3 regions of the Streptomyces sp. NPDC002232 genome follow, and region 2 is predicted to be linked to each of the others. Evidence: riboswitches for the same ligand, from Rfam matches in the RefSeq annotation. Region 2 holds a riboswitch; each other region holds the start of a gene.
The links. Region 2 has a riboswitch for thiamine pyrophosphate ahead of thiO (glycine oxidase ThiO). Riboswitches for the same ligand answer to the same signal wherever they lie in the genome.
Positions count from the first base shown of each region.

Region 1 (9,879 bases), on a different contig from region 2:
CCAACTCGATCTGAAATCTCGTCAAGACCACCTTGACCGCCATCCGGTGGAAGCCCTCACTCCGTACACGGTGCGTAATCGCCGTGTGCTTTTGGATCGTTTGGGCGGTTTGGGGCGAATGGAGCCCCTGGTGGAGCGTCAGGAATATGCGCTCGGCACGGTCTGTGCCGCAATCCCCATCACTGCGGGCCCCGTGGCGGCCTCTGTGGCCATTTCTCTCCCCCTCCACCAGGAAGAACGGTTGCTCCCAGCAGTCGAGCGACTACGCACAGAGATCGGAAAGCTCTTCAGCTCCCTCGTGCTCTCTATCAGTATCTGAAAAATCACTCCTTGTGATCTGCTAGTGCTTACAGCACGATTACGTCAAGAGGGCCACGGGGGATCATTCCTGGCCGTTTCGGTCACAGCTTTCAGCAGCTGTGTTTACACAACTGCTTCATCTACTGCGGGGTACATGATGCGAGAGTCGGTTCAGGCCGAGGTCCTGATGAGCTTCCTCGTCTCCGAGGAGCTCTCCTTCAAGATCCCGGTCGAACTCCGATATGAGACCCGGGATCCCTACGCGGTGCGGATGACCTTCCACCTCCCCGGAGACGCGCCCGTCACCTGGGCGTTCGGGAGGGAGCTGCTGCTCGACGGGATCAACCGGCCGAGCGGGGACGGAGACGTGCACATCGCCCCGACAGAGCCGGAAGGCCTCTCGGACGTCTCCATCCGGCTCCAGGTCGGCGGCGACCGCGCGCTCTTCCGGGCCAGCGCGCCCCCGCTGGTGGCCTTCCTCGACCGGACGGACAAGCTGGTGCCGCTCGGTCAGGAACGCACGCTCGGTGACTTCGAGGACAACCTGGAGGCGGCGCTGGGCCGGATCCTCGCCGAGGAGAACGCCGGCCCCGCCTGACACCCGCCCCGCCGCCCCGCCCGAGCCACCCCGCCGAGCCGTCTCACGCGAGCCGACTGCAACGCGCCGACCCACCCGGCCGACCCGTCGAGCCGACCCACACGAGTCGCCTCACTGGCGCCGTCTCACCGCACTGTCCCCCTCGCGCGCCCTTTCCCCGGGCTGCCGTGACCGAGCACCTCACCCGATCCGTCCCGCGCCCCGCGGGCCCGTTCGGGCCGGACCCTTCCCCCCGAGCCGGGCCGGCCCGCCCCTTCGGCGCGCACGTCTCACTTCGCGCGTCGCCGCCGCCCTCCCCGTACCGGCGCGGGCTTCCCACCCCCGGACGCCGGGCGGTCGGCGGACACCACCAGGGCCGCGAGCGCCGTGGTGACCGGCACGGACGCCACCAGACCGATCGAACCGACCAGCGTCCGGACGATCTCCTCGGCGACCAGCTCGCTGTTGGCCACGGTCCCCATGCTGCTCTGGGCGATGGAGAAGAGCAGCAGCAGCGGCAGCGCGGCGCCCGCGTAGGCCAGGACCAGGGTGTTCACGACCGAGGCGATGTGGTCGCGGCCGATCCGGATGGCGGCCCGGTACAGGCCGCGCGGCCCCATGCCCGGGTCGGCCTGGTGCAGCTCCCAGACGGCCGACGTCTGGGTGACGGTGACGTCGTCGAGCACACCGAGCGAACCGATGATGATCCCGGCCAGCAGCAGGCCGGACATGTCGATCTCCGGGTACAGGCCGTGGATCAGGCCGGTGTTGTCGTCGGTGTTGCCGCTGAGCGACGCCCAGTCGATGAACACCGAGCCGAGCAGCCCGATCAGCATCAGCGAGATCAGCGTGCCGAGCACCGCGACCGAGGTGCGGGCCGAGAGCCCGTGACACATGTAGAGCGCGATCAGCATGATCGCGCTCGACCCGACCACCGCGACGACCAGCGGGTTCGATCCCTCCAGGATCGCCGGCAGGATGAAGAGCGTCAGCACCAGGAAGCTCGCCCCGAGCGCGATGAGCGCCATCACGCCCCGCATGCGGCCGACGAGCACGACGACCAGGGCGAAGATCCCGGCGAGCACCGCCAGCGGGATCTTCCGGTTCACGTCGGTCACCGAATACTGCAGGTCGCGCGGGGCGTCGGGGGCGTACGCCACCACCACCCCCTGGCCCTGGTGCAGTTGGCGCGGCGCGTCCGGCTGCACGACCTCGACGAACTTCCGGCCCTGGTCCGGTCCGGTGGTGACCTCGACGGTCGCCTTCGCGCACTGCCCCCGCTGGGCGTTGACCGCCTCGCGCCCCTCCGGAGTGGAGGTGTCGCCGGTCGGCGGGACCTGCGCGGCGTTCACGTCCTTGCAGTCGACGTGCTCGACGGAGACGACCTCGCCCTGCTGGGTCTGCCGGTCGAAGCCGACGCCGGTGCGTTCGTGCGCCGGAGTGCCGCCGGGCCACAGGACCACGAGGCCGACCACGACGGCGGTGGCGAAGGGGATCAGGACGGCGGCGATGACCTTGCGCAGATGCCGTGAGACCGGGGCGGCGGGCCCGTGGCCATGGCTGTGGCCGTGGCTGTGCGCCCCGCCTCCGTGCCCGTGCGAGGGGCCGGATTCGTGTCCGGGACCGTGGGCGTGGCCGTGCGGCTCGGGGGTCTGCTGGGGGGAAGTCACCGACCGATCATCGCAAGAACGGCGGGGGCCCACTGTTCAGCACGCCCGTGAGGGCGCTAGCGTGGTGACACCTTTGCACACGCGGGAGCTCGGAGCACCGGGCTGAGAGGGCGCTGATCACCGTACGCACGTACGGGAGGAGGCTGCGCCGACCGCCGAACCTGTTACCGGGTAATGCCGGCGTAGGGAGATCGGTCTCATGACCATTCAGGATGCACGCACGCCTGCCTCCGACCAGAACCAGCCCGACGGGCAGGAGCGCACGCCGGGCTGGCACAAGGGGTACGTCCAGGGTTCGCGCCCCGACCTCCGGGTGCCCGTCCGTCAGGTGCACCTCACCAACGGCAAGGACGTCACGCTCTACGACACGTCCGGCCCGTACACCGACCCCGCCCTCGACACCGACGTCCGGCGGGGCCTTCCGCCGCTGCGCGAGAACTGGATCATCGCGCGCGGCGACACCGAGGAGTACGCGGGCCGCCCGGCCCGCCCCGAGGACGACGGCATCAAGCACACCTCGCCGCGCGGGGGTGGGCTGAAGAACCTCGACGCCGTCTTCCCCGGCCGCCCCCGCCTGCCGCGCCGAGGCCGCGCCGGCGAGGCCGTGACCCAGCTCGCGTACGCCCGCCGGGGCGAGATCACCCCGGAGATGGAGTACGTCGCGATCCGGGAGAACGTCTCCCCCGAGGTCGTGCGGGAGGAGATCGCCGCGGGCCGCGCGGTGCTGCCGGCGAACGTGAACCACCCGGAGATCGAGCCGATGATCATCGGCAAGCGGTTCCTGGTGAAGGTCAACGCCAACATCGGCAACTCCGCCGTCACCTCCTCCATCGAGGAGGAGGTGGAGAAGATGACCTGGGCGACCAAGTGGGGCGCCGACACGGTCATGGACCTCTCCACCGGCCGCAACATCCACACCACCCGTGAGTGGGTGCTGCGCAACTCCCCCGTCCCGATCGGCACCGTGCCGCTCTACCAGGCGCTGGAGAAGGTCGACGGCCGGGCCGAGGACCTGACCTGGGAGATCTACAAGGACACGGTCATCGAGCAGGCCGAGCAGGGCGTGGACTACATGACGGTGCACGCCGGCGTGCTCCTGCCGTACGTGCCGCTCACCGCGCGCCGCAAGACCGGCATCGTCTCGCGCGGCGGCTCGATCATGGCCGCCTGGTGTCTGGCGCACCACAAGGAGAACTTCCTCTACACGAACTTCGAGGAGCTCTGCGAGATCCTGGCGGCGTACGACGTCACGTACTCGCTCGGCGACGGACTGCGCCCCGGCTCGATCGCGGACGCCAACGACGAGGCGCAGTTCGCGGAGCTGCGCACCCTCGGCGAGCTCAACACGATCGCCAAGCGGCACAACGTGCAGACGATGATCGAGGGCCCGGGGCACGTCCCGATGCACAAGATCAAGGAGAACATCGACCTCCAGCAGGAGATCTGCGAGGAGGCGCCGTTCTACACGCTCGGCCCGCTGACCACGGACGTCGCGCCGGCGTACGACCACATCACCTCCGGCATCGGCGCGGCCATGATCGCCTGGTGGGGCACGGCGATGCTCTGCTACGTCACGCCCAAGGAGCACCTGGGCCTGCCGAACAAGGACGACGTGAAGACGGGCGTCATCACGTACAAGATCGCGGCGCACGCGGCGGACCTCGCCAAGGGGCACCCGGGCGCGCAGGAGTGGGACGACGCGCTCTCCGACGCGCGGTTCGAGTTCCGCTGGGAGGACCAGTTCAACCTGGCCCTCGACCCGGTCACGGCGCGCGAGTTCCACGACGAGACGCTGCCCGCCGAGCCCGCGAAGACCGCGCACTTCTGCTCGATGTGCGGTCCGAAGTTCTGCTCGATGAAGATCTCCCAGGACATCCGCCGCGAGCACGGCGGGACGCAGCAGGAGATCGAGGCGGGCATGGCGGAGAAGTCGAAGGAGTTCGCGGCGAGCGGCAACCGCGTCTACCTGCCGCTGGCCGAGTAGCGCCCGCAGCCCGCAGCCCGCAGCCCTCAGCCCGCAGCCCTCAGCTCGCAGCCCGCAGCCCTCGTCCCTCAGGGTTTCGTCGCGTCCGGTGGGCCGGTCGCGGCGAGGGCGTCCCGGAGGAAGGGGAGGATGCCGCGCTCCAGGAGGGCGCGGCGCCAGGCCTCCCGGGCGCGGGAGAGCTCGTCGTCGGCCGTGGCGGTCCCGTCCGCCGCGGCCGGCCTGTTGCGCAGGGCGGTCAGGAGCAGGCCGGCTCCCGCGCTGAGCAGTCCCGCGGCGGCGAGGGCGGCGAAGACCAGGCCGGCCGTCAGCAGGGTCGTGCCGAACACCAGCGTGGGCGCGACCGCGTGCAGCACCGCCCCGACCAGCAGGAGGACGACCGCGGCGGTGCCCGCGAGGACGGGCACCATCACGGTGACGATCGCGATGACCCCGGCCCCCGGGTCGGTGCCCGCCCCGGGGTCCGTCAGGGAGGTGCGCGGCGCGGCGGGCGCCCGGCTCTGCTCGCGGACCTTCACGAAGTGGTCGTACTCGCTCGCCGCGGCGGAGGTGATGAGCGCGGTCGCGTTCAGGGTCATGGCGCGCAGCTGCGCGACCGTGAGCCGCGTGCCGACGCCGGCGAGTTCCGGACGTGCGTGGGCGGTGCTCAGTGCGTCGTCGAGGACCCGCTCGTACTCGGCGCGATCCTCGGTCAGCAGGTGCGGAGCCACGTTCATGTGCATCCCCCGATGCTCCGTAGGCCCGGATCAGCCGTGGGAAACGGTCGGTTGGGCAGAAACGGAGGAGAGCCTGCTACGGATGACCCGATGGTATTGCGGTGACACCACGACCTGACAGGGTGTTTCCCGAAATCGCTCTTCCCGGATGCGCAGGGTGATAGGTCAGTCGTTCAGCGGGAGTTGGACGACCAGTAGCTTTCCGGCCATGGTCACTCCGCCGTCCATCGCGATCGCCAGACCGTCGGCGTACACGTGCGGACCGTCGACGACCGGGCCCGCGCTGTCCTCGCCGTCCTCCGTGCCGACCTGGCCGAGGAGGTACGGGATGGGGCTGTGGCCGTGCACGATCCGGCGGCCGCCGTAGGTCGAGAGCAGTTCCTCGACGGCCTGCGGGCCGCCGTCGTCGCGGAACGCGAAGCGCTTCGTGAACTTCCGGAAGACGTCCCAGACCTCGTCGGCGTCGTTCCGGTTGAGGATCTCGTGGACCGTGTCGTTGACGTCCTCGATGGTCTCGCCGTATTCGAGGTACGCGGTGGTGTCGGAGTGCACCAGGAGGTGGTCGTCCTCGCGCACGACGGCGTCCAGCCGGGACATCCACTGGAGGTGGACGTCCTGGAGCCGGTCCATGTCGTGCTTCTGGCCGCCGTTGAGCAGCCAGGCGGCCTGGAAGGTGGCGGTGCCCGCGCCGGAGTTGACGGGCGTGTCGCCGAAGCGCTTGGCGCCGATGAGCAGCAGCTCGTGGTTGCCCATGAGGGCCTTGCAGTAGCCGCCGGCGGCCGCGGCCTCGGCGGAGAGCCGCATGACGAGGTCGATGACGCCGATGCCGTCGGGGCCGCGGTCGGTGAAGTCGCCGAGGAACCAGAGCCGGGCGTTGCCCGCGGCCCAGCCGCCGTTCTCGTCGATGAGGCCCTGGGCGCGCAGGGCGGCGATGAGCTCGTCGAGGTATCCGTGGACATCGCCGACCACGTAGAGCGGGCCGGGTCCGTCGCCGTTCGCGGGCTCGGGCGCGGGAGCCTGCTCGGGGGCGACCGGGACCTGGACGGTGTCGCCGCGGTTGATGACCGGGAGGTCGCGCTCGGTCGGGGTGTACCCCTCGGGAGCCTCGCCCTCGGGGAAGGCGTTCCCGGGGTGGCCGGTGGCGACGGAGACGATCGAGGAGCCGGCCGGGGCGGCGAACGCCGGGGCGAGGCGCTGACCCAGGTGGAGGGTCGGATCGGCGGGCATGGGCGCGGTGGCCTGCGGCGCGGCGGCGGCGGGCTGCGGTGCCGGGGCGGACGCGGGGGCCTGCGGTGCCGGGGCCGGTGCCGACGCGGGTGGGAGGGGCTCGGCCGGCGGGCTCGGCACCCGGACGGCCTCGACCGGCGAGGGCGCGACCGTGGGCAGGCGCGTGGCGGACACCGGGTGTTCGGCGACGGGGTGCTCGGCCGTGGCCTGCCGTCCGGCGGGCGCCGGATGCTCGGCGGGGAGGCGCTCGACGGCCGGAGCCGAGGGTGTCTCCCCGGCGGCGGGCGCCTGGGCGGCATGACCCTGTACGGGCACGCGGGCGTACGGCGGTACGCGGAAGTCACGCAATGTCGCCGTGCGTACCACGGGCTCCTGACCGGCCCCCTGAGTCATCGACCCCTCCACCACCGTCGCGATGCCCTGCACATCGCGGACCGGCCTGGTCGGGGCGGTCCGCGATGTCGTCCGCCCATCATAGGAATGAGCGTCCCTCTCTGTGACGCACCAGGGGTGGTGAATCCGGGTCCACTCCGGGTTCATCGGTTGTTTCGCCCGAATTGAGAAGGTCCGGTCCAGGGTTGGGGCCGGTGCGGTGTCCGGTTTCCCCGTCCCCGCCCCCGGGCAGGGGCGCGGACGGCGGTTCGGGCGACGGCCGGCTCGTGCGCCGCCGCCCGTGGGGTCAGTCCTTCGAGGGCGAGCGCGGCGGGCTGACCGTGGTGCGCGGTGAACGCCGCTGCGAGGAGGTGCGGACGATCAGTTCGGTCGGTATCACCCGCTGCACCGGTCCGTCGGCGTCGATCCCCTCGATGGCGTCGATGAGGAGCTGGACGACGGCGGTGCCGATCCGGCGCGGCTTGAGCGAGAGCGTGGTGATCGGGGGTTCGGTGGTGGCGTAGACGGTGGATTCGCTGCAGCAGACCAGGAGCAGGTCGTCGGGGACGCGCAGTCCGTAGCGGCGGGCGGCGGCGAGGAGATCGGTTCCGTTGGGGTCGAAGAGGCCGTAGACGGCGTCGGGGCGGTCGGGGCGGGCGAGCAGCCGGTCGGCCGCGACGGCGCCCGCGCACGGGTCGTGCGCCGGGTAGGCCTCGTAGACGGGGTCCTGGCCGACGCGTTCGCACCAGTTGAGGTACGCGGTGGTGGACAGGCGGGTGTAGGTGTCGGTGGTGGTTCCGGTGAGGAGGCCGATGCGGCGGGCGCCGGCGGCGGCGAGGTGGTCGAGCAGGTCGAGGACGGCGGTTTCGTGGTCGTTGTCGACCCAGGCGGTGACCGGGAGGGTGCCGGCGGGGCGTCCGTCGGAGACGACGGGCAGTCCCTGGCGGACCAGTTCGGTCACGACGGGGTCGTGGTCGGAGGGATCGATGACGACGGTGCCGTCGAGGGCGACGTTCGACCAGACGTCATGGCGGGAGGTGGCGGGGAGGATGACCAGGGCGTAGCCCCGGGCGAGTGCCGCCGATGTGGCTGCTCTGGCCATCTCCGCGAAGTACGCGAATTCGGTGAAGGTGAAAGGTTCATCCCCGTACGTGGTCACGGTCAGGCCGATGAGTCCCGACTTGCCGGTGCGGAGCGTGCGGGCCGCCGCGGATGGGCGGTAGCCCAGCCGGTCGGCGACCTCGCGGACGTGGCGGCGGGTGGCGTCCGGGAGTCGGCCCTTGCCGTTGAGCGCGTCGGAGACAGTCGTGATGGAGACCCCGGCGGCGGCGGCCACGTCCCGGATGCCTGCCCGGCCCTGCCGGCTTCCCCGGGTCTGTGCCCGGCTCACCTGGTGCTTCCCTGCTGCTGTCATGGCGAGCCGATAGTAGGGCGATGGAGGGCGGTCGGGACGGCCGCATATGCAGGCCTTAACAGGCACGTTTCTGCATGATCGAAATGGGCCAAGGGGCAGGGAATCAAAGGCAGTTAGGGCTCTTCGCGTGCGATCTACGCCCGTCGGGCGGCGTAGGCCTGGCGAGGTGGCGAGGTCTCGAAGAGGTCTCAACTCACCTCTACGGGGGATGCGCGCTACGGCGCCCGCCACCGGCGCGCGCCACCCGGGCGCGCGCTCCCCCTCGACGGGGGCGGGAGCGGGGCCGTGTCCACAGCGTGTCCCTCCTGTTGTCCACAGCCCATTCGCAGCGGAGGCGAATCCTCTTAAGGTGAGGAGTATTGGTGGTACGGACGGTCGAGGAGGCCACACTGTGAGCGAGACCAGCGGGACGAGCACCGGCAGCCCCAAGCTGCGCGCCGAGCTGGACGGGGTCCCCACCTACAAGCCGGGCAGGCCGGCCGCCTCGGGCGGTCCCGTGGCCTTCAAGCTGTCCTCCAACGAGAACCCCTACCCGCCGCTGCCCGGGGTCATGGAGACCACGCTGGCCGCCGCCGCGCACTTCAACCGCTACCCCGACATGGCCTGCACCGGCCTGACCGAGGAGCTGGCGAACCGCTTCGGCGTGCCCGTCTCGCACGTGGCCACCGGCACCGGCTCGGTCGGAGTCGCGCAGTCGCTGCTCCAGGCCACCTCGGGCCCGGGCGACGAGGTCGTCTACGCCTGGCGCTCCTTCGAGGCGTACCCGATCATCACGCAGATCAGCGGGGCCACCTCGGTGCAGGTGCCGCTGACCGAGGGCGAGGTGCACGACCTCGACGCGATGGCGGAGGCGATCACCGACCGGACCCGGCTGATCTTCGTCTGCAACCCCAACAACCCCACGGGCACCGCGGTGCGCCGGGCGGAGCTGGAGCGCTTCCTGGACCGGGTGCCCTCCGACGTCCTGGTCGTGCTCGACGAGGCGTACCGGGAGTTCGTCCGCGACACGGAGATCCCGGACGGCATCGAGCTCTACCGCGACCGGCCGAACGTGGCCGTGCTCCGCACCTTCTCCAAGGCGTACGGCCTGGCGGGTCTGCGGGTCGGCTTCGCGGTCGCCCACGAGCCGGTGGCCGCGGCGCTGCGCAAGACGGCGGTGCCCTTCGGCGTGAGCCAGCTGGCGCAGGACGCGGCGGTGGCCTCGCTGCGGGCAGAGGACGAACTGCTCGGCCGGGTCGGCTCGCTGGTGGCGGAGCGCGAGCGGGTCCATGCGGGGCTCGTGGCCCAGGGCTGGACCGTGCCGGACACCCAGGCGAACTTCGTCTGGCTGCGGCTCGGCGAGCGGACCATGGACTTCGCGGCGGAGTGCGAGCGGCACGGCGTGACCGTGCGGCCGTTCGCGGGCGAGGGCGTGCGCGTCACGATCGGTGAGACCGAGGCGAACGACCTCTTCCTGAAGGCGGCGGAGGGCTTCCGCAAGGCCTGACCGGAGGGCCGCCGATCGGGCGGACGGGGCCGATCGGGCGGACGAGGGCGGTCGGCCGGACGAAGGCGGTCGGGCGGACAAAGGCGGTCGGCCGGGCGGGTCTGACGGGCCGGGTGAGGGGGATCGCTCGGTCTGG
Region 1 is NZ_JBIARV010000006.1:517,809-527,687, forward strand. Features, by position in the region: gene ACFYXU_RS30620 (helix-turn-helix domain-containing protein) at 1-319, shown strand, start outside; gene ACFYXU_RS30625 (SsgA family sporulation/cell division regulator) at 458-898, shown strand; gene ACFYXU_RS30630 (YibE/F family protein) at 1,168-2,547, opposite strand; TPP riboswitch at 2,619-2,753, shown strand; gene thiC (phosphomethylpyrimidine synthase ThiC) at 2,747-4,531, shown strand; gene ACFYXU_RS30640 (hypothetical protein) at 4,600-5,250, opposite strand; gene ACFYXU_RS30645 (metallophosphoesterase) at 5,410-6,864, opposite strand; gene ACFYXU_RS30650 (LacI family DNA-binding transcriptional regulator) at 7,151-8,257, opposite strand; gene hisC (histidinol-phosphate transaminase) at 8,649-9,743, shown strand.
Region 1: another riboswitch for thiamine pyrophosphate. It lies ahead of thiC (phosphomethylpyrimidine synthase ThiC); the one in region 2 lies ahead of thiO (glycine oxidase ThiO).

Region 2 (9,879 bases):
GTGCCCACGGCCCGTACCAGACCGAAGTCCGCGACCTTCACCCGGCCGTCGTCCCCTATCAGGACGTTCTCCGGCTTCATGTCCCGGTGCACGAACCCGGCCCGGTGCGCGGCGCCGAGCGCGGCGAGGACCGGCTCCAGGATGTCCAGCGCGGCGCGGGGCGAGAGGGCGCCGCGCTCGCGCAGCACGTCGCGGAGGGTGCAGCCGGCGACGTACTCCATCGCCAAATAGACGTACGCGCCCTCGGCGCCCTGGTCGAAGACGCCGACGACGTTGGGGTGCGCGAGGCGCGCGACGGACTTCGCCTCGCGGATGAACCGCTCGACGAAGGCGGCGTCGGTGGCGAGGGCGGGGTGCATCACCTTGAGCGCGAGGATGCGGTCGAGGCGGGTGTCGACGGCCCGGTAGACCGTGGCCATCCCGCCGACGGCGATGCGCGCGTCGACGCGGTAGCGGCCGTCGAGCAGCCGCCCGACGAGGGGGTCCTGAAGGGTCGTGTCCACGGCGACGAGTCTACGAGGGCGGTGCGGGGTGCTCGCGCGGTCGCCCCCGACTGCAGCCCACCTGTGACGAGCCTCGCGCCGCACCGCGACCTGCGACGGTGCCGGGGGTGTGACCTCCGCCACGCTGGGGCCCGCGCCCCGAGCGGGGCCTGCGCCCCGAGCGGGGCCTGCGCCCCGAGCGGGGCCCGCGCCCGCTGCGCGTGGTCGTCGCCCCGCGCCTGTCGGTGCCCGCCGTCCGTGCGGGCCTGCGCCCGTCCGCGCCCGCCCTAGGTGCGGGCCTGCGCCCGCGCCCGTTCTTCGCTTGGGCCCGCGCCCGTCGTGGGCCTTCGCCCACGCCCGCTGTCTGCGGGACGGCACCCGCGCCCGTTTGGGCCCGTCGCCCGCTGCCGTGTGGGCAATCGTCCCGCTGGGCGGGACGGGTGGGCACACGGGACGGCGCCCTTTCGCGGCGCCTCCGCGTCCTGTGCCCTGGCCCGCACCACGTGTGACGGGCACGAATCGGTGCGGGTTCGGGCGCAGGAGCCTCTGGCGCCGGCAAGGGCGCCGTTCCGTTGTGCCCACCCGTTCCGCCCCTTGCGGAACGCCTGCCCACAACGGGCGGGGCGCCGCCCACAACGGCGCGGCGCGGGCCGCAACGGCGGGGCGCCGCCCGCAACAGCGGCGCGACGCCCGCAACCGGGTCAGAACGCCGGGCGTTCCGGGTCCAGGTGGGGGTGGCCCTTCGTCGGGGAGGACGCCTCGGCGAAGTGCCGGCGGGGGATCCGCCCCGCCCGCCACGCCAGCCGCCCCGCCTCCACCGCGTGCCGCATCGCCGAGGCCATCAGCACCGGCTCCTGCGCCCGGGTCACCGCCGACGCCAGCATCACCGCCGCGCAGCCCAGCTCCATCGCGAGCGCCGCGTCCGAGGCGGTTCCCGCGCCCGCGTCGAGGATCACCGGAACGCCGGCCCGCTCGACGATCAGCTGGAAGTTGTGCGGGTTGCGGATGCCGAGTCCGGAGCCGATGGGGGAGCCGAGCGGCATGATCGCCGCGCAGCCCACGTCCTCCAGCTTCCGGGCGAGGACCGGGTCGTCGTTGGTGTAGGGGAGGACGGTGAAGCCGTCGTCGACGAGGGTCTCGGCCGCGGCGAGGAGTTCCTCCCCGTCCGGAAGGAGGGTCCGCTCGTCCGCCACCACCTCCAGCTTGACCCAGTCGGTGCCCAGCGCCTCCCGTGCCAGGCGGGCCGTGAGGACGGCCTCGCCCGCCGTGTAGCAGCCGGCGGTGTTCGGCAGGACCCGGATGCCGAGCCGTTCCAGGACGGAGAGGACCGAACCCTGGACGGTGGGGTCGAGGCGCCGCATGGCGACCGTGGTCAGCTCCGTACCGCTGGCGACGAGGGAGCGCTCCAGGACGTCGAGGCTGGGCGCGCCGCCGGTGCCCATGATGAGCCGGGAGGAGAACTCCGTACCGCCGAGGGCGAACACGTCGTCGGACATCGCGCTCAGCCCCCCTGCACCGCGGTGAGGACCTCCACGCGGTCGCCGTCGCCGAGCAGCGTCGTCGTCCACTCGCCGCGCGGCACGACGGTCTCGTTGAGCGCGGCGGCGACCCCGGAGCGGGCCGAGGTCAGGGTCGCCACCAGGGCGTCCAGGGAGAGGGGGGCGGAGAGCTCGCGGGCCTCTCCGTTCACGGACACGTTCATGCGGGCTGCTCCTGACGTACGGGAGGGGCGGGGGAGAAACGGCGGGGGGTGAAGGGGCGCGCCTCGTCGGGGAGGGTGCCCGTGGTGAGGAGCTCCGCCATGACGTCGCCGGTGACGGGGGTGAGCAGCACCCCGTTGCGGTAGTGGCCGGTGGCCAGGTGCAGGCCGGGCAGGGCGGTGGGGCCGAGCAGCGGCGCGTTGTCGGGGGAGCCGGGGCGCAGACCGGCCAGGGTCTCGGTGAGCGGCAGTTCGGTGATGCCGGGGACGAGCTCGTGGGCGTCGCGCAGCAGCTCGTAGACCCCGCCCGCGGTCACCGTGGTGTCCCAGCCCAGTTCCTCGCTGGTGGCGCCGACGACGAGCTCGCCGTTCTCGCGGGGCACCAGGTAGACATGGCTGCCGCGGACGACGGCCCGCACGGTGCGGGAGAGGAAGGGGGCGTACGGTGCCGGCACGCGCAGGCGCAGGACCTGGCCCTTCACGGGGCGGACCCGCGGCAGCACCTCGTCCGGCACGCCCGCGAGCCGCCCGCTGAGGCTGCCCGCGGCGAGCACGACCTGGTCGGCCGTCAGCTCCTCGCCGTCGGCGAGGAGGACGCCGCGCGCCCGGTCGCCCGCGACCGTGAGCCGCTCCGCGAGCGTCCGGTGGAAGGAGACCCCGGCCCGCTCGCAGGCGCGCAGCAGTGCGGCGGCGAGCCGGCGGGGGTCGACCTGGTGGTCGCCGTCGACGCGCAGTCCGCCCCGGACGCCGGGCGCCAGCATCGGTTCGAGGCGGCGGCACTCGCGGCCGCTGAGCCACTCCGAGACGAGTCCGCAGCGGGTCTGAAGGGCGTGCAGTTCGCGCAGGTGGGCCCGGTCGTCGGCGTCGAGGGCCACGGCGAGGGTGCCGCAGGCCCGGTAGCCGACGTCCTGCCCGGCGGCCTCCTCCAGTTCGGCGGCGAAGGCCGGGTAGCGGGCCGCGGAGGCGAGGTTGAGCCCGAGCAGGGTCTCCTCGCCGTAGTGGAGTTCGGTGACGGCGGCGAGCATGCCGGCCGCGACCCGTGCGGCGCCGCCGCCCGGGTCCGGGTCGACGACGGCGGTGCGCAGTCCGCGCTGCGCGGCCCGCCAGGCCGTGACCAGGCCGATGATGCCGCCCCCGACCACGAGGACATCGGAAGAACGCATGGGCGTCCAGCCCCTCCCTTCGCCGGCATGACCCGGATCAGGTTCGTACGGTCGGAGGCCGTCCCAGCCTCCCTCTCAGCCCGGTGCGTCCGGGCTCCCGCGAGTGCTTTACGCCCGCCAGACTAGCCCGCGCCGATACCGGGCCACAGACCCCACCCTTCCTGACGGTTCGTCAGATGCGTAAGGTGGTCGGGTGAGCGAGCAGAAGCAGGCCCAGCAGCACGTCGTGATCGTCGGCGCCGGAATGGCGGGCGTCCAGACCGCCGTCGCCCTGCGCGAGCAGGGCTTCGCCGGCCCCGTGACCCTCATCGGGGCCGAACCCCACCAGCCCTACGACCGGCCCCCGCTCTCCAAGGCGATCCTGCTCGGCAAGGCCGAGGACTCCGCCTTCGAGATCGACTTCGAGGATCTCCGCATCGAGCTCCGGCTCGGCCTGGACGTCACGGGGCTGCGCGCCGCCGACCACGAGATCGACACCGAGTCCGGACCCGTCGCCTACGACGTCCTCGTCCTCGCCACCGGAGCCCATCCCGTCACCCTGCCCGGCACCGAGGGTGTCCCCGGGGTCCATCTGCTGCGCACCCTCGACGACGCCGTGCGGCTCGGGCCCGTCCTGGAGCGCCGCCACTCCGTCGTGGTCGTCGGCGCCGGCTGGATCGGCGCCGAGTTCGCCACCGCCGCGCGCGAGGCGGGCTGCGCCGTCACCGTCGTCGAGGCCGCCGACCGCCCCCTCGCCGCCGCCCTGCCCGCCGAGGTCACCGCCCCCATGGCCGACTGGTACGGGGCGAACGGCGCCGAACTCCTCACCCACGCGCGCGTGCACACCGTCGAGCCGGGTGGCCCCGGCGTGCCCGGCCGCGTCGTCCTCGCCGACGGCCGCGAACTGGCCGCCGACGCCGTCGTCGTCGGCATCGGCGCCCGCCCCGCCACCGGATGGCTCACCGGCTCCGGCATCGCCCTCGACCCGGGCGGCGCGGTCACCGCGGACGACCGGCTGCGCACCTCCCTGCCCGATGTGTACGCCGTCGGCGACTGCGCCTCCTTCCCCTCCGCCCGCTACGGCGAGCGGCTCCTCGTCCACCACTGGGACAACGCCCTCCAGGGGCCCCGCGCGGTCGCCTCGGCGATCACCGGGGCCGCCGACGCGCCCTACGACCCGGTGCCGTACTTCTGGTCCGAGCAGTTCGGACGCTTCGTCCAGTACGCGGGACACCACGCGGACGCCGACGCGCTGCTCTGGCGCGGCGACCCGGCCGACGACGCCTGGTCCGTGCTCTGGCTGCGCGCCGGGGTGCCGGTGGCCCTCCTCGCGGTCGGCCGCCCCCGCGACCTGGCCCAGGGCCGCAGGCTCATCGAGGCCGCCGTCCCCGTCGACCCGGAGCGCGCCGCGGACCCGTCCGTCCCCCTGAAGGCCGCGGTCCGGTAGGGCCCGACTACCGGCTGTCAGTCCGGGATGGCAGGCTTGTCCCGTGACCGAGATTGACGTAAAGATCGATGCGCTCGTCCCCGCCTGGCTCTACGTGCCCGACATCGCGGAGATGCTCGACATCGACGTGGTGCGCGTGCGACAGCTGATCAAGGAGGGCCAGCTCATCGCGGTGCGCCGCGGCGAGAACAACGCCCTGCAGATCCCCGCCGCCTTCATCCAGGGCGACAAGATCGTCAAGGGTCTCGTCGGGCTCCTGACGGTGCTGCGGGACGACGGCTTCACCAACGAGGAGATGCTGGAGTGGCTCTTCACTCCGGACGAGAGCCTGCCGGGCACGCCCGCGCAGGCGCTCAACGAGAACCGCGGCACGGAGGTGAAGCGCCGCGCCCAGGCGCTCGCCCTCTGAGGCGCGCCCGCACCGAAGACACCATCCGCGGGTGCCGCGGCGGCCGGCCCCTCATGGGCCGGCCGCCGCGGCACCGGCGACTCGAACGGGGGGAACCCATCCATGTCCACGTCTCGTGAGCGGCTCGCCGACGCCCGGCTCTACCTGTGCACCGACGCCCGGAAGCGCCAGGGCGACCTGCCGGACTTCCTCGACGCCGTGCTCTCCTCCGGCGTGGACATCGTGCAGCTCCGCGACAAGGGGATGGAGGCCGGTGAGGAGCTGGAGCACCTCGCCGTCTTCGCCGAGGCCGCCCGCCGGCACGGCAGGCTCCTCGCGGTGAACGACCGGGCCGACGTCGCCCACGCCATCGGCTCCGACGTCCTCCACCTCGGCCAGGGCGACCTGCCCGTGCCCGCCGCCCGCGCGATCCTCGGCGACGAGGTGCTGATCGGCCGCTCCTGCCACGCCGAGTCCGAGGCCGCGGCGGCGGCCGTCGAACCGGGCGTGGACTACTTCTGCACCGGCCCCTGCTGGCCCACCCCCACCAAGCCCGGACGGTACGCGCCGGGGCTCGACCTCGTGCGGTACGCGGCGGGCCTGGAGCAGGACCGGCCCTGGTTCGCCATCGGCGGCATCGACGAGACGAACCTGGACGAGGTCCTGGACGCGGGCGCCCGCCGGATCGTCGTCGTCCGCGCCATCACCGAGGCGGACGACCCGGCCGCCGCGACGGCCTCCCTGGCCAAGCGCGTCCGCGAGCGCGTCGGCGCCTGAGGCCCCGGCGGCCGCCGGACCGCACGGCCGCGCTCTCCGCCCCCGGCGCCACCCCCCTGCACCGACCGTCGGGTGGCTGTCCGAAAAGGTGTCCACCACTCGGACGGGGAGTACGCGGCGCCACGCCCCGCGTCTAACCTGCCGATATGGCCCTTGGTACCGCTTCCGTCCGCTCGGACCGCGCGCGCACCGTCCGAGAGATCCTCGCGGACGGCGGCACGTCGTACTCCTTCGAGTTCTACGCGCCCCGGACCGAGAAGGGCGAGCAGGTCCTCTGGAACGCCATGCGCCGCGTCGAGGCGGTCGGCCCCAGCTTCGTCTCCGTGACCTACGGCGCCGGCGGCTCCACCCGCGGCGGCACCGTCAAGGCGACCCAGAAGATCGCCTCCGACACCACGCTCACCCCCGTCGCCCACCTCACCGCCGTCGACCACTCCGTCGCCGAGCTGCGGAACATTCTCGGCCAATACGCCGACGCCGGGATCCGGAACATGCTCGCCGTGCGCGGCGACCCGCCGGGTGACCCGCTCGGTGAGTGGGTCGAGCACCCGGAGGGCGTGACGTACGCCGCCGACCTCGTCCGGCTGATCAAGGAGTCGGGAGACTTCTGCGTCGGCGTCGCCGCCTTCCCGGAGATGCACCCCCGGTCCACCGACTGGGACACGGACATCCGGCACTTCGTGGACAAGTGCCGCGCGGGCGCCGACTACGCGATCACCCAGATGTTCTTCGACCCGGAGAACTACCTGAGGCTCCGCGACAGCGCGGAGAAGGCGGGCTGCGAGACCCCGATCATCCCCGAGGTCATGCCCGTCGTGAACGTGAAGACCCTCGACCGGCTGCCCCAGCTGAGCAACGCCGCCTTCCCCGCGCATGTGAAAGAGCGCATCCTCGCCGTCAAGGACGATCCCGCCGCTGTACGCTCCATCGGTATCGAGTTCGCGACGGAGTTCTGCGCGCGTCTGCTCTCCGAGGGTGTCCCCGGACTGCACTTCATCACGCTCAACAGCTCCACCGCGACGCTCGAGATCTACGAGAATCTCGGACTGCACCAGCAGTCGTGACCGGTCGTACCCGCCCCGACCCGCGGCGGTGACCGTGGAGAGGGGCGGCGGGGCATGGGGTGGACGGTCCTCTACATCGCGTTCGGCGTGGTCGCGCTGTGGCTGCTGGGGGAGGTGCTCCTCCAGTACAAGGCGCGGCTGCGCTGGCGCCTGCTCGCCTTCGGCGGCTTCCTCTGCGTCGTCCTGGGCGTCCTGCTGCCCTCCGTCCTCGTCATCGTCGCGGGGGCCGTGGCCTTCGCCGTCGGCCAGGCGTACGTGACGCTCTCCTTCCGCCGGGGCTTCTCCACCGGCTGGGCCATCGGCGGCAACCCCGGCGCGAGCCGCCGCCGCAAGGCCACCGGTCCGGCCGCGGCCGGACCCACCCTGGAGGTCACCGAACTCTCGTACGACACCCCGCAGGCGGCGTACGGCACGGAGGACGGGCACGACCCGCACCCCGAGACCGAGGCCGAGAAGACCGCCGTCTACGAGCCGCAGCCGATGCCCGAGGACACCGGCCAGTACGGGGTCTACGACGCGGGCGCCCAGAGCGCCGCGTCAGCCGGGTACGGCACGGGATACGACCCCTACGCCTCCGGTTACCAGCAGACCGGGTACGAGCAGCCGGGCTACGGGCAGACCGGGTACGAACAGACCGGCTACGAGCAGCCGGCCCACCCGCAGCAGGCCTACGACTACGGCCAGGACGCCGGGCAGCAGCAGTACGCCGCGTACTCCGACCCGTACATCGGCCCCGGCACGGACGGCCAGCAGTACGGCTCCTACTACGCCGACCCCTACGCGCCCTCGTACACCTACGACACCCCGCCCGGCGGCGTCTGGGTCCCGCAGCAGCGCGACACCGAGCCGGAGCCGCAGCAGCCGCAGGCCCCCTACGGCTACGAGCAGCCGCACCCGGACGACCAGCAGCAGTACCGCTACTGACCCCGCCGCGAGGTCACCGGGAGCCGCGGAACTCCGCGCCCTCCACGATGAGCCCGGCGACCAGCGCGCCCGACATGCCCGCGTGGGCGAGCCCGCCGCCGGGGTGCGACCAGCCCCCGGCGAAGTACAGCCCGGGCACGGGGGAGAGGTTCGCCGCCGGGAGGTAGGTCCCCGCGGCGTCCGCGAGCGCCGGGCCCGGGATCTCGGCGGCCCCGGTGGCCGCCCGGACGTCCTCGGGTGTGCGGACCTCGCGCCAGAGCAGCCGCTCGGCGAGCCCCGGCACCGCCCGGCCGGCCGCCTCGACCGTCCGGTCGGCGAGCACGGCCATGTCCTCCTCGCGCTCCAGGTCCACCAGCGTCGAGACCGTCACCGACTCGTGCTCCGCGTCCGGCCGCAGCGCCGGGTCGCCGGGCCGCAGCACGGTCACTCCGGGCCGGTCCCCGTCGCCGTGGACGACCGTGCGGTGCGCGGCTCCGTCCTCGCGGCCCCCGCGCAGGGCCAGCAGCACCGTCAGACGGCCGGTGGACCCGTGCGCGAAGGGCGGCCGCTCGTCGGCGCGGTCCCACGGCAGGACCTGCTCGCGGTGGAGCGACGGCACCGGCGCGCCCGCCACCACGTGGTCCGCCCCGACGGTCTCGCCGGAGGCGAGCCGGACCCCGACGGCCCGGCCGTCCTCGGTCAGCAGCTCGTCCACAGCGGCGTCGAAGACGAACTCCACCCGCCGCTCCCGGCACCGCTCGTACACCGCGTCCGCGAGCGCCCGGATGCCGCCGGCCGTGTACCAGCTGCCGAAGGTCTGCTCCATGTACGGCAGGACGGCGGCCGAGGCCGGGGCGGCGGACGCCGGGAAGCCGTACGCCTCCGCATAGGAGTCGAGCAGCGCGATCAGGCGCGGATCGCGCAGCTCCCGCGCGCCCACCTGGGCGAGCGTCGTCGTCGGGCGGCGCAGGAAGCCCGGCTTCAGGGCCGGATACGGAGCGGAGGCGAGCGCCGTGCGGTCGGCCGGCTGCGGCTCCTCCAGGAGCGGGCGCCGGGTCCGGTCCCAGGCCTCGCGGGCCCGCGTCAGGAAGTCGCCCCAGCGCTCGCCCGTACCCGCGCCGAGGGCGGCCTCCAGCGCGGCGACCGTGCCGGCCCGGGAGGCGTTCGGCAGGTCGACACGGGTGCCGTCGGCGAAGACGTGACGGGCCGCCGGGTCGACCTGCGTCAGACCGACACACTCCTCCAGCGGCTTCTTGCCCGTCTTCACGAACAGGTCCCGGTAGACGGCCGGCAGGTGCAGCAGCCCGGGCCCGGTGTCGAAGGCGAAGCCGTCGCGCTCGAAGCGCCCGACCGCGCCGCCGTACGTCGACGTCCTCTCGTACACCGTCACCGCGTGCCCGGCGACCGCCAGCCGGGCCGCCGCCGCCATGGCGCCGAGTCCCGCGCCGATCACCACAATCCGTGCCATGTGGGCGAGCCTATCCGGCGCCCGGCACCGGCCGGAGCCCGGTGGGCGGGGGGTCAGAAGTGGTCGGACCCGTCGTCCGGCGGAGCCGGGGCGCGCGGGCGGGTGCCCACCGCCGCGAGCCGTTTCTCCTCCCGCCGCTGGGCCCAGCGGCGCCAGCCCCGGCGGATCTGCTTCGCGAGGAAGAACAGTATGGCCAGGCCCGCCACGAGCAGGACGGCCGCGATGACCGCCGCCGCCACCGGGTGGAAGACGGCGAAGGTGACGAGGGCCGCCACCCCGAGGTCCTCCGCCAGGCTCAGGCCGATGTTCGAGAACGGCTCGGGCGAGGTGTTGACCGCCAGCCGTGTCCCCGCCTTGACGAAGTGGCTGAGCAAGGCCGTCGAACCGCCGATCGCGCCCGCCGCCAGCTCCGGCAGCGAACCGCTCTGCCCGGCGAGCAGGGCACCGACCACGGCTCCCGCGACCGGCCGGATCACCGTGTGGACGGAGTCCCATATCGAGTCGACGTA
Region 2 is NZ_JBIARV010000002.1:356,905-366,783, reverse strand. Features, by position in the region: gene pknB (Stk1 family PASTA domain-containing Ser/Thr kinase) at 1-503, opposite strand, end outside; gene ACFYXU_RS08400 (thiazole synthase) at 1,184-1,978, opposite strand; gene thiS (sulfur carrier protein ThiS) at 1,984-2,184, opposite strand; gene thiO (glycine oxidase ThiO) at 2,181-3,344, opposite strand; TPP riboswitch at 3,342-3,455, opposite strand; gene ACFYXU_RS08385 (NAD(P)/FAD-dependent oxidoreductase) at 3,538-4,770, shown strand; gene ACFYXU_RS08380 (Rv2175c family DNA-binding protein) at 4,814-5,179, shown strand; gene thiE (thiamine phosphate synthase) at 5,282-5,935, shown strand; gene metF (methylenetetrahydrofolate reductase [NAD(P)H]) at 6,082-6,999, shown strand; gene ACFYXU_RS08365 (hypothetical protein) at 7,054-7,923, shown strand; gene ACFYXU_RS08360 (phytoene desaturase family protein) at 7,937-9,370, opposite strand; gene ACFYXU_RS08355 (DUF4126 domain-containing protein) at 9,424-9,879, opposite strand, start outside.

Region 3 (9,879 bases), on a different contig from region 2:
GGGCATCCTGCGCAACGTGCTCACCGAGGCCTGGACCAAGCTCTAAGGTCCCCCAGCATCACGCCGCCCTCACGGCGTGACCCCGGCCCGGGTGTGCGGCCATCCGAGTGGATGGCCGCCGCCCGGGCCGTGTGCTGTCCGTACAAACGGATCTGAATCCTTACGGTGCGGGTGACCGACAGACCCGTCCCTTCGTTCCCCCGGACGGGGGAAGGCGAGTATCGGATCCGACACGAGGTGTACGCGATGGCCCCACCGGACAACGACGTGCTCTGGGCGCGTTCCCTGCACTGCGCCCTGGGCGGTTCGGAGGCGCTCAGCGGCGTCTCCCTCGGCGCCCGCGAGGGCGAGATCCTCGCCGTCGTCGGCCCCCGGGGCAGCGGCAAGACCACCCTCCTGCGCTGCCTCTCCGGCCAGCTCGTCGCCCAGCAGGGCGAGGTCTGGTTCAACAGCGCCCCCGTGCACACCCTGGGCCCCGCCCAGCGCGAACGGCTCCGGCGCGAGCGCTTCGGCTGGATCGACCCCGAGCCCGGCCTCGTCCCCGAGCTCACCGGCTGGGAGAACACCGCCCTGCCGCTGCTGCTGCGCGGGACCTCCCACCGCGCCGCGAAGACCGCCGCCCTCGAGTGGCTGGAGCGGCTCGACATCGGCGCCTGCGCCCGCAAGCGGCCGCACGCCCTCACCCAGTCCCAGCGCCAGCGCATCGCCATCGCCCGCGCCCTGGTCACCATCCCGCCGGTGCTCTTCGCCGACGAGCCCACCGCCACCCTGCACCGGGCCGACGGCACGCAGGTCCTGCGCACCCTCACGGCGGCGGCCCGCTCGCACGGCATCACCGTGCTCCTGGCCACCCACGACGGCGAGGTCGCGGCACTCGCCGACCGCACCGTCGCGCTCCTCGACGGACGCCGGGTCGGCGCCGTACCTCCGGTGTCCGGGGCGGAGGGCGTCGCCGCGTGCTCGCTCTCCGTCTAGCCCGCGGGACCCACCCCCTCGTCCTCACGCGCCGGCTCCTCGTCGCCGCCGCGGCCGCGGGGGTGGGCTTCCTCCTGCTCTGCACCCTCGGATACGCCGTCGGGCACCCCGGGCGCTCCTCCGCCTCGGTGCTGCGGCTCCTCTGGTGCGCCCTGCCGCTCGCCGCCACCGTCCAGTTCGCCGTCGCGGTGGCCCGCACCGACCCCAGCATCCGGCCGCGCCCCGGGCTCTCCGCGATCGGCCTCGGCCCCGCCCGCCTCACGGCGATCGCCGCCGCTTCGACGGCCGTCGCCTGCACGCTCGGCTCCGCGGTCGCGCTCCTGTTCTACCTGCACCTGCGCGGCGACATCACCGGCCTGCCCTTCGACGGGGCGGCCGCCGGACTCCTCGCCGCCGACCAGCCCGTCCCGCTCGCCGCCGCCCTCACCCTGCTCGCCGTGCTCCCGATCGCGGCGGCGACGGCGGCCGGTCTGGCGCTGCGCCCCCGCCCCGCGCCCGCCGCGCCCGAGGGCGCCGAGACGTCGATGCCCTCCGGGCTGCCCTGGGGCGTCGCCCTCGTCGCGGTCGGGCTCGCGATCGAGACGTACGCCGCACAGAGCGGCGCCGGGAACGCGCTGCCCCTGCCGGGCCGCTTCGACGGCAGCCCGGCGGGCGTCCTCGCCGGCTGGGTCCTCACCGCCGCGGGCCTCGCGCTCGCGGGCCCCGGCCTCGCCCACGGCTGCGGCCGGCTCCTCCAGTCCGTCCGGCCGGGCGCCACCCGGCTGCTCGCCGGCCGGGTCCTCATGACCGAGGCCCGCCGCATCGGCCGTCCGCTCGGCGTGGTCAGCGCGGTGCTCTCGGGCACCCTCGCGGCGGCCTCGCTGTACGCCGCGGACACGGACTCCGACGCCTTCGGCCCCCTCACCGGCCTCGGCGCGACCCTCGTCCTGGCCTGCACCACCGCCTCGCTCCTCACCGCGGCGCTGGAGTCCCGGCAGGGCCGCGCCCACACCACCGAGGCCCTGCTCCGCATCGGCGCACCGGCCACCGTCCTGCGCACGGCGGCCCTGCTCCGCGCCGGGGCGCTCCTCGCCGTCTTCCTCCCCCTGACCTGGGCGGTCGCGAGCCTGGCGGCCCTCCCTCTGACGACCTGACGGCGGGGGCCGCCCCTGCGGGCGGCCCCCGGTGGTACGGCGCGGACCGCGAAGGTCTCGCCGTCCGGAGCCGTCCCCCGTGCGGGTCACTTCCGCCAGTACAGGTGGTGGGTCACGGTGCCGCCCGGGCTCGGCACGACGTCGCGGTGGAAGCGGTCGAGGAGCTCGTCGGGCGAGTCCCAGAGGCGCACCCCGGCGCCCAGCTCCACCGGCGAGACCGCGACGTGCAGGGTGTCGACGAGGTCGGCGTCGAGGAACTCACGGACCGTGGTGGCGCCGCCGCCGAGACGGACGTCCTTCCCCTGCGCCGCCTCCTTGGCGGTCGCGAGGGCCGTCTCCGGGTCGGCGTCGATGAAGTGGAACGTGGTGTCGGAGAGCGTGAACGAGGGCCGCGGATGGTGGGTCAGCACGAACACCGGCGTGTGGAACGGCGGCTCCTCGCCCCACCAGCCGCGCCACTCCTCGTTCTCCCAGGGCCCCCGCAGCGGGGAGAACTTGTTGCGGCCCATGATCTCCGCGCCGATGTTCCGGGCGAAGTCCCGGGTGAAGTAGTCGTCGAGCCCCCGGCTGCCTCCGGGGTCGGTCCGGTTCGGCCAGCTCGCCGTGGCCCCGGCCCACGCGAAGAGGGTGCCCGGGTCCGCGTGCCCGAACGGCCGCTCCAGGCTCTGCCCCTCCCCCGTACCGAATCCGTCGGACGAGACCATGAAGTTCTGCACTCTGAGCAACTGGGCCATGACTTCCTCCCGGCGCGGTCGACAGTGAGACGCCGTACGAACAGGAGACTCCCCCGGCCCGGAAAACTCATCGCAGCGCTCACGGCATGTCGTCCCCCAGCACCACCACGTCCTCCGGACGGAACTCCAGCCCCACCCGGGCGCCCTCCTCCGGAGCCTCCCGGAGCGGCAGCTCGGCCTCCAGCGCGGGCCCCTCGGCCGGGCGCAGCCGTACGACGACGTGGCTGCCCCGGAAGGTCCGGCTCTCCACGGTCCAGGCCGGGTCCCGCGCCACGAGCCGCACGCCGCCCGGGCGGACGAGGAGCCGCCGCTCGCCCTCCGGCGAGCCGTCCGGGACGGGGATCGGGCCCCACACAGTCCGCGCGGCACCGCCGGTGACCGTCGCCGCCACCACGTTGTCGAAGCCGAGGAAGCGCGCCACGAACTCCGACGCCGGCCGCCGCCACACGTCCACGGGCGTCCCCGACTGGGCGATCCGCCCGTCCCTCATGACCACCACCCGGTCGGCGAGCGCGAAGGCCTCGCCCTGGTCGTGGGTGACGGCGAGGACCGTCGTCCCCAGCCGCCCGAAGAGCTGCCGCAGCTCCACCACGAGCCGTTCCCGCAGCCCCCGGTCGAGCTGGCCGAGCGGCTCGTCGAGCATCAGGAGCCGGGGCCGGGGCGCCAGCGCACGGGCCAGCGCGACCCGCTGCTGCTCGCCGCCGGAGAGCGCGGCGACGGACCGCCGCCCGGCTCCGGGCAGGCCGACCAGGTCGAGCAGCTCCCGCACCCGCTCGGTCTGCTCGGCCTTCCGCGCGCCCCGCATCCGCAGCCCGAAGGCGACGTTGCCCCCGACGTCCCGCTGCGGGAAGAGCTGGTGGTCCTGGAACATCAGGCCGACGCCCCGCCGGTGCACCGGCACCCCGGCCTGGTCGGCGCCGCCGAGCAGCACCCGGCCGCCGTCGAGCGCCTGGAGCCCGGCGACGGACCGCAGCAGGGTGGACTTGCCGCTGCCGCTGGGGCCGAGCACGCACACGATCTCGTGCTCGGCGACCTCCAGGTCCACGGCGTCCAGCACGGCCCGCTCCCCGAACCGTACGGTCGCGTCCTCGATCGAAAGCATCAGAACTCCCCGGAGGTCCGGTCGGTGCGCAGCCGTTCGAGCAGCAGCAGGGACACCGCGCACACCACCATCAGAATCGTCGAGAGGGCCATCGCCTGGCCGTAGTTGAGCTCGCCCGGCCGGCCGAGCAGCCGGGCCACCGCCACCGGCAGGGTCGGGCTGTCGGGCCGGGCGATGAAGACGGTCGCCCCGAACTCGCCGAGCGACACGGCGAAGGCGAACCCGGCCGCGACGAGCAGCGCCCGGCGCACCAGCGGCAGGTCCACCTCCCGCCAGGCCCGCCAAGGCGAGGCGCCGAGCACGGCCGCCGCCTCCCGGAGCCGCTCGTCGACCGCCCGGAGCACCGGCAGCATCGTCCGTACGACGAAGGGCACGCCGACCAGGGCCTGGGCGAGCGGGACGAGGATCCAGCTGGCCCGCAGGTCGAGCGGCGGCTCGTCGAGCGTGATGAGGAAGCCGAAGCCGACGGTGACGGCCGAGACCCCGAGCGGCAGCATGAGCAGCGCGTCGAAGCCCCGGCTGAGACGCCCGGCCCGCCGGGTGAGGGCCGCCGCCGCGAGCCCGCCGACGGCCACGGCGATGGCGGTGGCGGCCAGCGCGTACCGCAGGGAGTTCCCGATGGCCTCCAGCGGCGGGACGAGGAAGGTACCGGACTCGTCGAGCGAGCCGAGCGCCCGGTAGTACCGCAGCCCGTATCCGTCGGGCCCCGCGAAGGAGCGCTCCACGAGCACTCCCAGCGGCAGCAGGACGAGCAGCGCCACGGAGACGAGGACGCCGCCGAGCAGGGCCCACTGTCCGGCGCCGCGCGGCCGGCGCGCGGTGGTCTCCGGCGCCACCAGCCGCAGCGCGGTCTCCCGCCGCCGTACCGTCCAGGCGTGCACGCCCAGGATCGCGCCGACGGCGACGAACTGGACGAGGGTCAGGACGGCGGCCGTCCGCAGGTCGAGCAGCCGCGCGGTCTGCCGGTAGATCTCGGACTCCAGGGTGGAGTAGGCGTCCCCGCCGAGGATCTGCACGACACCGAAGGAGGTGAAGGTGAAGAGGAAGACCATGAGGGCGGCCGCTCCCACCGCCGGCACGAGCGCCGGCAGCGTCACCGTCCGCCAGGCCCGCAGGCGCGAGGCGCCCAGGACCCGGGCGGCCTCCTCCTGACGCGGGTCGAGCTGCGCCCAGAGGCCTCCGACGGTCCGTACGACGACCGCGTAGTTGAAGAAGACGTGCGCGAGGAGGATCGCCCACACGCCGGTGTCGAGGCGCAGCCCCCACAGCTCGTCGGTGAGCCCGTGCCGGCCGACGAGCGCCAGGAACGCCGTGCCGACGAGGACGGTCGGCAGCACGAACGGGACCGTGACGACGGCCCGCAGCACGCTCTTGCCGGGGAAGTCGAAGCGGGCGAAGACGTACGCCCCCGGCAGCGCGACCAGCAGGGTCAGGCCGGTGGAGGCGAGCGCCTGCCAGAGGGTGAAGCCGAGCACGTCGAGGATGTCCGGCCGGGTCAGCGTCTCGCCGATCCCGCCGAGCCGCCAGGTGCCGTCGGGCCGCAGCCCGCGGTCCACGATGGACACGACGGGCCAGGCGAAGAAGAGCCCGAAGAACGCGACGGGCAGGGCCATCAGGCCGAGCCGCGTCACGCTCCCCCGGACGTCCCGGGTCACTTCAGGACGAGCGACGACCACTGCTGGATCCACGGGTCACGCTTCTCTGCGATCTTCTCGGGTGCCATGGTCTCCGGCTTGTCGACCACGACGCCGTGCTTCGTGAAGAGCTCGGGCAGGGCCGCGTCCTTCGCCACCGGGTTGACGAACATCTGGAGCGGCATGTCCTCCTGGAACTTCTTGGAGATCAGGAAGTCGATCAGCGCCTTGCCGCCCTGGGGGTTCTTCGCGCCGTTCAGCAGGCCGGCGAACTCGGTCTGGCGGAAGCAGGTGCCGGTGGAGACGCCGGTGGGCGCCACCTTCGGCTGCGGCTCGCCGTAGAGCACCTCGACGGGCGGGCTGGAGGCGTACGAGACGACCAGCGGCCGGTCGCCCTTGGCCTGCTTGCCGCCGGCCGAGCCGGAGAACTCCTGGTTGTAGGCGAGCTCCCAGCTGTCGACGGTCTTCACGCCGTTGGCCTTGAGCTTCTTCCAGTAGTCCGGCCAGCCGGCGTCGCCGTACTTCGCGGCCGTGCCGAGCAGGAAGCCGAGGCCCGGGGAGGACCGCTCCGGGTTCTCCACGACCAGCAGGTCCTTGTACGCCGGCTTCGCCAGGTCGTCGAAGGTCACCGGCGGCGCCAGCTTCTTGTCGGCGAAGTACTTCTTGTCGTAGTTGACGCAGATGTCGCCGGAGTCGACCGGGGTGACCCGGTGCTCCTTGTCGAGCTGGTACGCGGCCGGGACCCGGTCCAGGCCCTTCGCCTCGTACGGGACGAAGATCCCGTTGTCGAGGGCGCGGGACAGCAGCGTGTTGTCGACGCCGAAGAAGACGTCGCCCTGCGGGGAGCCCTTGGTCAGGATCTCCTTGTTGACGGCCTCGCCGGCGTCGCCGCTCTTCAGGACCTTGACCGTGAAGCCGGTCTGCTTCGTGAAGTCGGCCAGCACCTCCTTGGAGGCGTTGAACGAGTCGTGGCTCACCAGCGTCACCGTCTTCGGCGCGGGCTGGTCGGTCTTGCCGGCCGCGCCACGGCTCTCTTCGGTGCCGCACGCGGCCAGGCTGGTGACGCCGAGCGCCGCGACGAGCGCGGCGGCGGCGGCCTTCTTGATGCTCACTGGATTCCTCCTGGGTGTGACCAGGAAGAGACGCGGCCCTGCCCGCGTCCGGGGGACACGGGCAGGGCGCAACAGCTTGAGTTGCGACCGAACTTCCTACCCAGAATGACCTGGGCGAGGTTCAGAGGGTCTGCGGTCTACGGTTACCGCACTCTCAGCGCTGTGGCGCTCCCCTGTCGGAATATGGAGATGTGTTCGAGCCCAGACTACAAGGTCAGCGCTCGGCGGCGGCGAGCTGTCCACAGGCGCCGTCGATCTCCTGGCCCCGGGTGTCCCGGACGGTCACCGGGACGCCGTGGCGGGCGATGGCCTCGACGAAGGCCTTCTCGTCCTCCGGGCGGGAGGCGGTCCACTTCGAACCGGGCGTCGGGTTCAGCGGGATCAGGTTGACGTGCACCCGCTTGCCCTTGAGGAGCCTGCCGAGCAGGTCACCGCGCCAGGCCTGGTCGTTGATGTCCCGGATGAGGGCGTACTCGATGGAGATCCGGCGCCCGGACTTCTCCGCGTACTCCCAGGCCGCGTCGAGGACCTCCCGCACCTTCCAGCGCGTGTTGACGGGCACGAGGGTGTCGCGCAGCTCGTCGTCGGGCGCGTGCAGGGAGACGGCGAGACGGCACTTGAAGCCCTCGTCGGCGAAACGCAGCATGGCGGGCACGAGACCGACGGTGGAGACGGTGATGCCGCGCTGCGAGAGGCCGAGCCCGTCGGGCTCGGGGTCCGTGAGGCGACGGATGGCGCCGACGACCCGCTTGTAGTTGGCGAGCGGCTCGCCCATGCCCATGAAGACGATGTTGGAGAGCCGCGCCGGGCCCCCGGGCACCTCGCCGTCGCGCAGGGAGCGCATGCCGTCCACGATCTGGTGCACGATCTCGGCGGTCGACAGGTTCCGGTCGAGGCCCGCCTGCCCGGTGGCGCAGAAGGGACAGTTCATCCCGCAGCCGGCCTGCGAGGAGATGCACATGGTGACCCGGTCCGGGTAGCGCATGAGCACCGACTCCACGAGCGTGCCGTCGTGCAGCCGCCACAGGGTCTTGCGGGTGGTGTCGTCGTCGCACGAGATGTGCCGCACCACGGACATCAGGTCGGGCAGCAGCTCCCCGGCCAGCTTCTCCCGCGAGGCGGCCGGGATGTCGGTCCACTCGGCGGGGTCGTGGGCGTACCGCGCGAAGTAGTGCGTGGACAGCTGCTTGGCGCGGAAGGGCTTCTCGCCGATCGCGGCGACGGCCTCCTTCCGCTCGGCGGGCGTGAGGTCGGCCAGGTGCCGCGGCGGCTTCTTGGCTCCGCGGGGGGCGACGAAAGTGAGTTCTCCGGGCTTGGGCATGGTTCCCCCAGTGTCGCAGACGGAACGCGGTGACCGGGGTCCCGAGGATCCGGTACGGGCCGCCCCGCGCCGTTCGGGGCCGTTCCCGGGCATCCTGGAGGTATGGACAGTGCCCCGATCGTCGTCCATCAGCCGTCCCCCACCGGCGGGAGGCGCGTCACCGCGCGCGGCAGCATTCTCGGCCTCGCCCACAGCGACGAGGACGTCGTCGAGTTCCTCCGCCGCGCGGGCCTCCCGGACGCCGAGGACCTCCTCGACGACCCGGCCTGGGTCAAGTGGCGGGGCGGCCGAGCCCACGAGTACGAGGCGGCTTGACGACCGGCTGCGTTTCCGCGGAACACGACGCGGTGCGCTGCGGGGCGGGATTGAATGGAGTCCTGGTTCTGCGTGGGAGGGGCGTCATGTTGGCTGAGGGGCTCGCGGCCATCGCTGCGGCGGGGGCCGGAGCGGTGGTGCAGGCGGCGGGAACAGACGCCTGGGAAACGGTGCGGGACCGTGTGAGAAGGATTTTCGGCGCACATCAAGAGCGCACGGTGAGTGAGTCGCTCGACCATACGTCGGCGACGCTGCAGCTCATGGTGCGTGAAGAGGACCGTGAACGCGAGCTGGCGCGGCAGGCGGCCTTCTGGCGGCTCAGGTTCGAGGAGCTTCTGGCCGGCAGCGAGGGTGAGCGGAGGCAGGCAGCGGCAGCCCAGTTGTTGTCCCTGGGGGACATCTCGGAACAGACACCCGCGTCTCGCCATACGTTCACGGGGAATGTCTCGGTCAGGGCCGACAGAGGGTCGGTCGCGGGGGTCGTTTTCGAGGGCGACGTTCATATCGAAAACCCTCGTTCGCCGGGCCGGTCTCAGGGCTGACCGCTTCCGGGTCGCATGGGCCCTCAGTGAGCGCGGACACGTCCGTCTATGCCTCCGACGGCGGTCTCGCCATCGGGAGTGTCCAGAACTTTCACGCGCCGCAGCCGACCTCACGCGTCTCGTGGCCTCATCAGGTGGGAGTGGTTCCACTCGAAGCTCACTGCTTCGAGCCGAGACCGACTCTGAGTTCACTTTCCACACGTTCCACGAAGATCCTTTCGGGCATGGGCGGGGTGGGCAAGACCCAGCTGGCGGCCCGGTACGCGCGCTCGGCCCAGGCCGAGGGAAGGGCCGAGCTGCTCGTCTGGCTCAGTGCCGTCAACCGTGATGCGATCGAGCTCGCGTATGCGCAAGCGGCGCGTGATGTCTGCGCCGTCACGGAGGAGAACCCCCACCAGGCCGCGCGCATGTTCATCGCCTGGCTCCAGACGACCGAGCGGTTCTGCCTCATCGTCCTGGACGACGTGGCGGATCCAGCAGATGTTCGAGGACTCTGGCCGCCGTCCCGCCCCCAGTGCCAGGTGGTGGTCACCACCCGGCGTCGGGACTCCGCTCTGCGAGGTCAGGGCCGAGACTTCATGGAGGTCGGGGTCTTCACCGAGAGAGAATCCGTCTCGTATCTGGTGAGGAAGCTCGATGCGCACGGCTGCCGGGGCCGGGGGGACGAGATCCTCGATCTCGCCACCGATCTCGGACACCTGCCCTTGGCGCTCGCCCAAGCCGCCTCCTACATCGCCGACCAGGGCTTGCGGGTGCCCCGCTACAGGGAACTGCTGGCGGATCGGCGCCGAGTCCTGTCGGAGCTGGTCCCGGACGGGGGCAGCCTGCCGGATGACCATGAAGAGGTACTGGCCGCGGTCTGGGACCTGTCCGTGGCGCGGGCCGACCAGCTGTGGCCCGAGGGCATATCCCGCTACCTCCTGGCCCTCGCGTCGGTGATGAACGCGAACGGAATTCCCGATGCGGTGCTCACGAGCAAGCCGGCTCGCTCGTACCTGGGAATCTGCAAGT
Region 3 is NZ_JBIARV010000001.1:92,131-102,009, forward strand. Features, by position in the region: gene ACFYXU_RS00375 (aspartate aminotransferase family protein) at 1-46, shown strand, start outside; gene ACFYXU_RS00380 (ATP-binding cassette domain-containing protein) at 247-975, shown strand; gene ACFYXU_RS00385 (hypothetical protein) at 957-2,108, shown strand; gene ACFYXU_RS00390 (dihydrofolate reductase family protein) at 2,195-2,842, opposite strand; gene ACFYXU_RS00395 (ABC transporter ATP-binding protein) at 2,922-3,944, opposite strand; gene ACFYXU_RS00400 (ABC transporter permease) at 3,944-5,557, opposite strand; gene ACFYXU_RS00405 (thiamine ABC transporter substrate binding subunit) at 5,596-6,690, opposite strand; TPP riboswitch at 6,766-6,875, opposite strand; gene rlmN (23S rRNA (adenine(2503)-C(2))-methyltransferase RlmN) at 6,905-8,011, opposite strand; gene ACFYXU_RS00415 (hypothetical protein) at 8,114-8,326, shown strand; gene ACFYXU_RS00420 (hypothetical protein) at 8,413-8,868, shown strand; gene ACFYXU_RS00425 (tetratricopeptide repeat protein) at 9,093-9,879, shown strand, end outside.
Region 3: another riboswitch for thiamine pyrophosphate. It lies ahead of ACFYXU_RS00405 (thiamine ABC transporter substrate binding subunit); the one in region 2 lies ahead of thiO (glycine oxidase ThiO).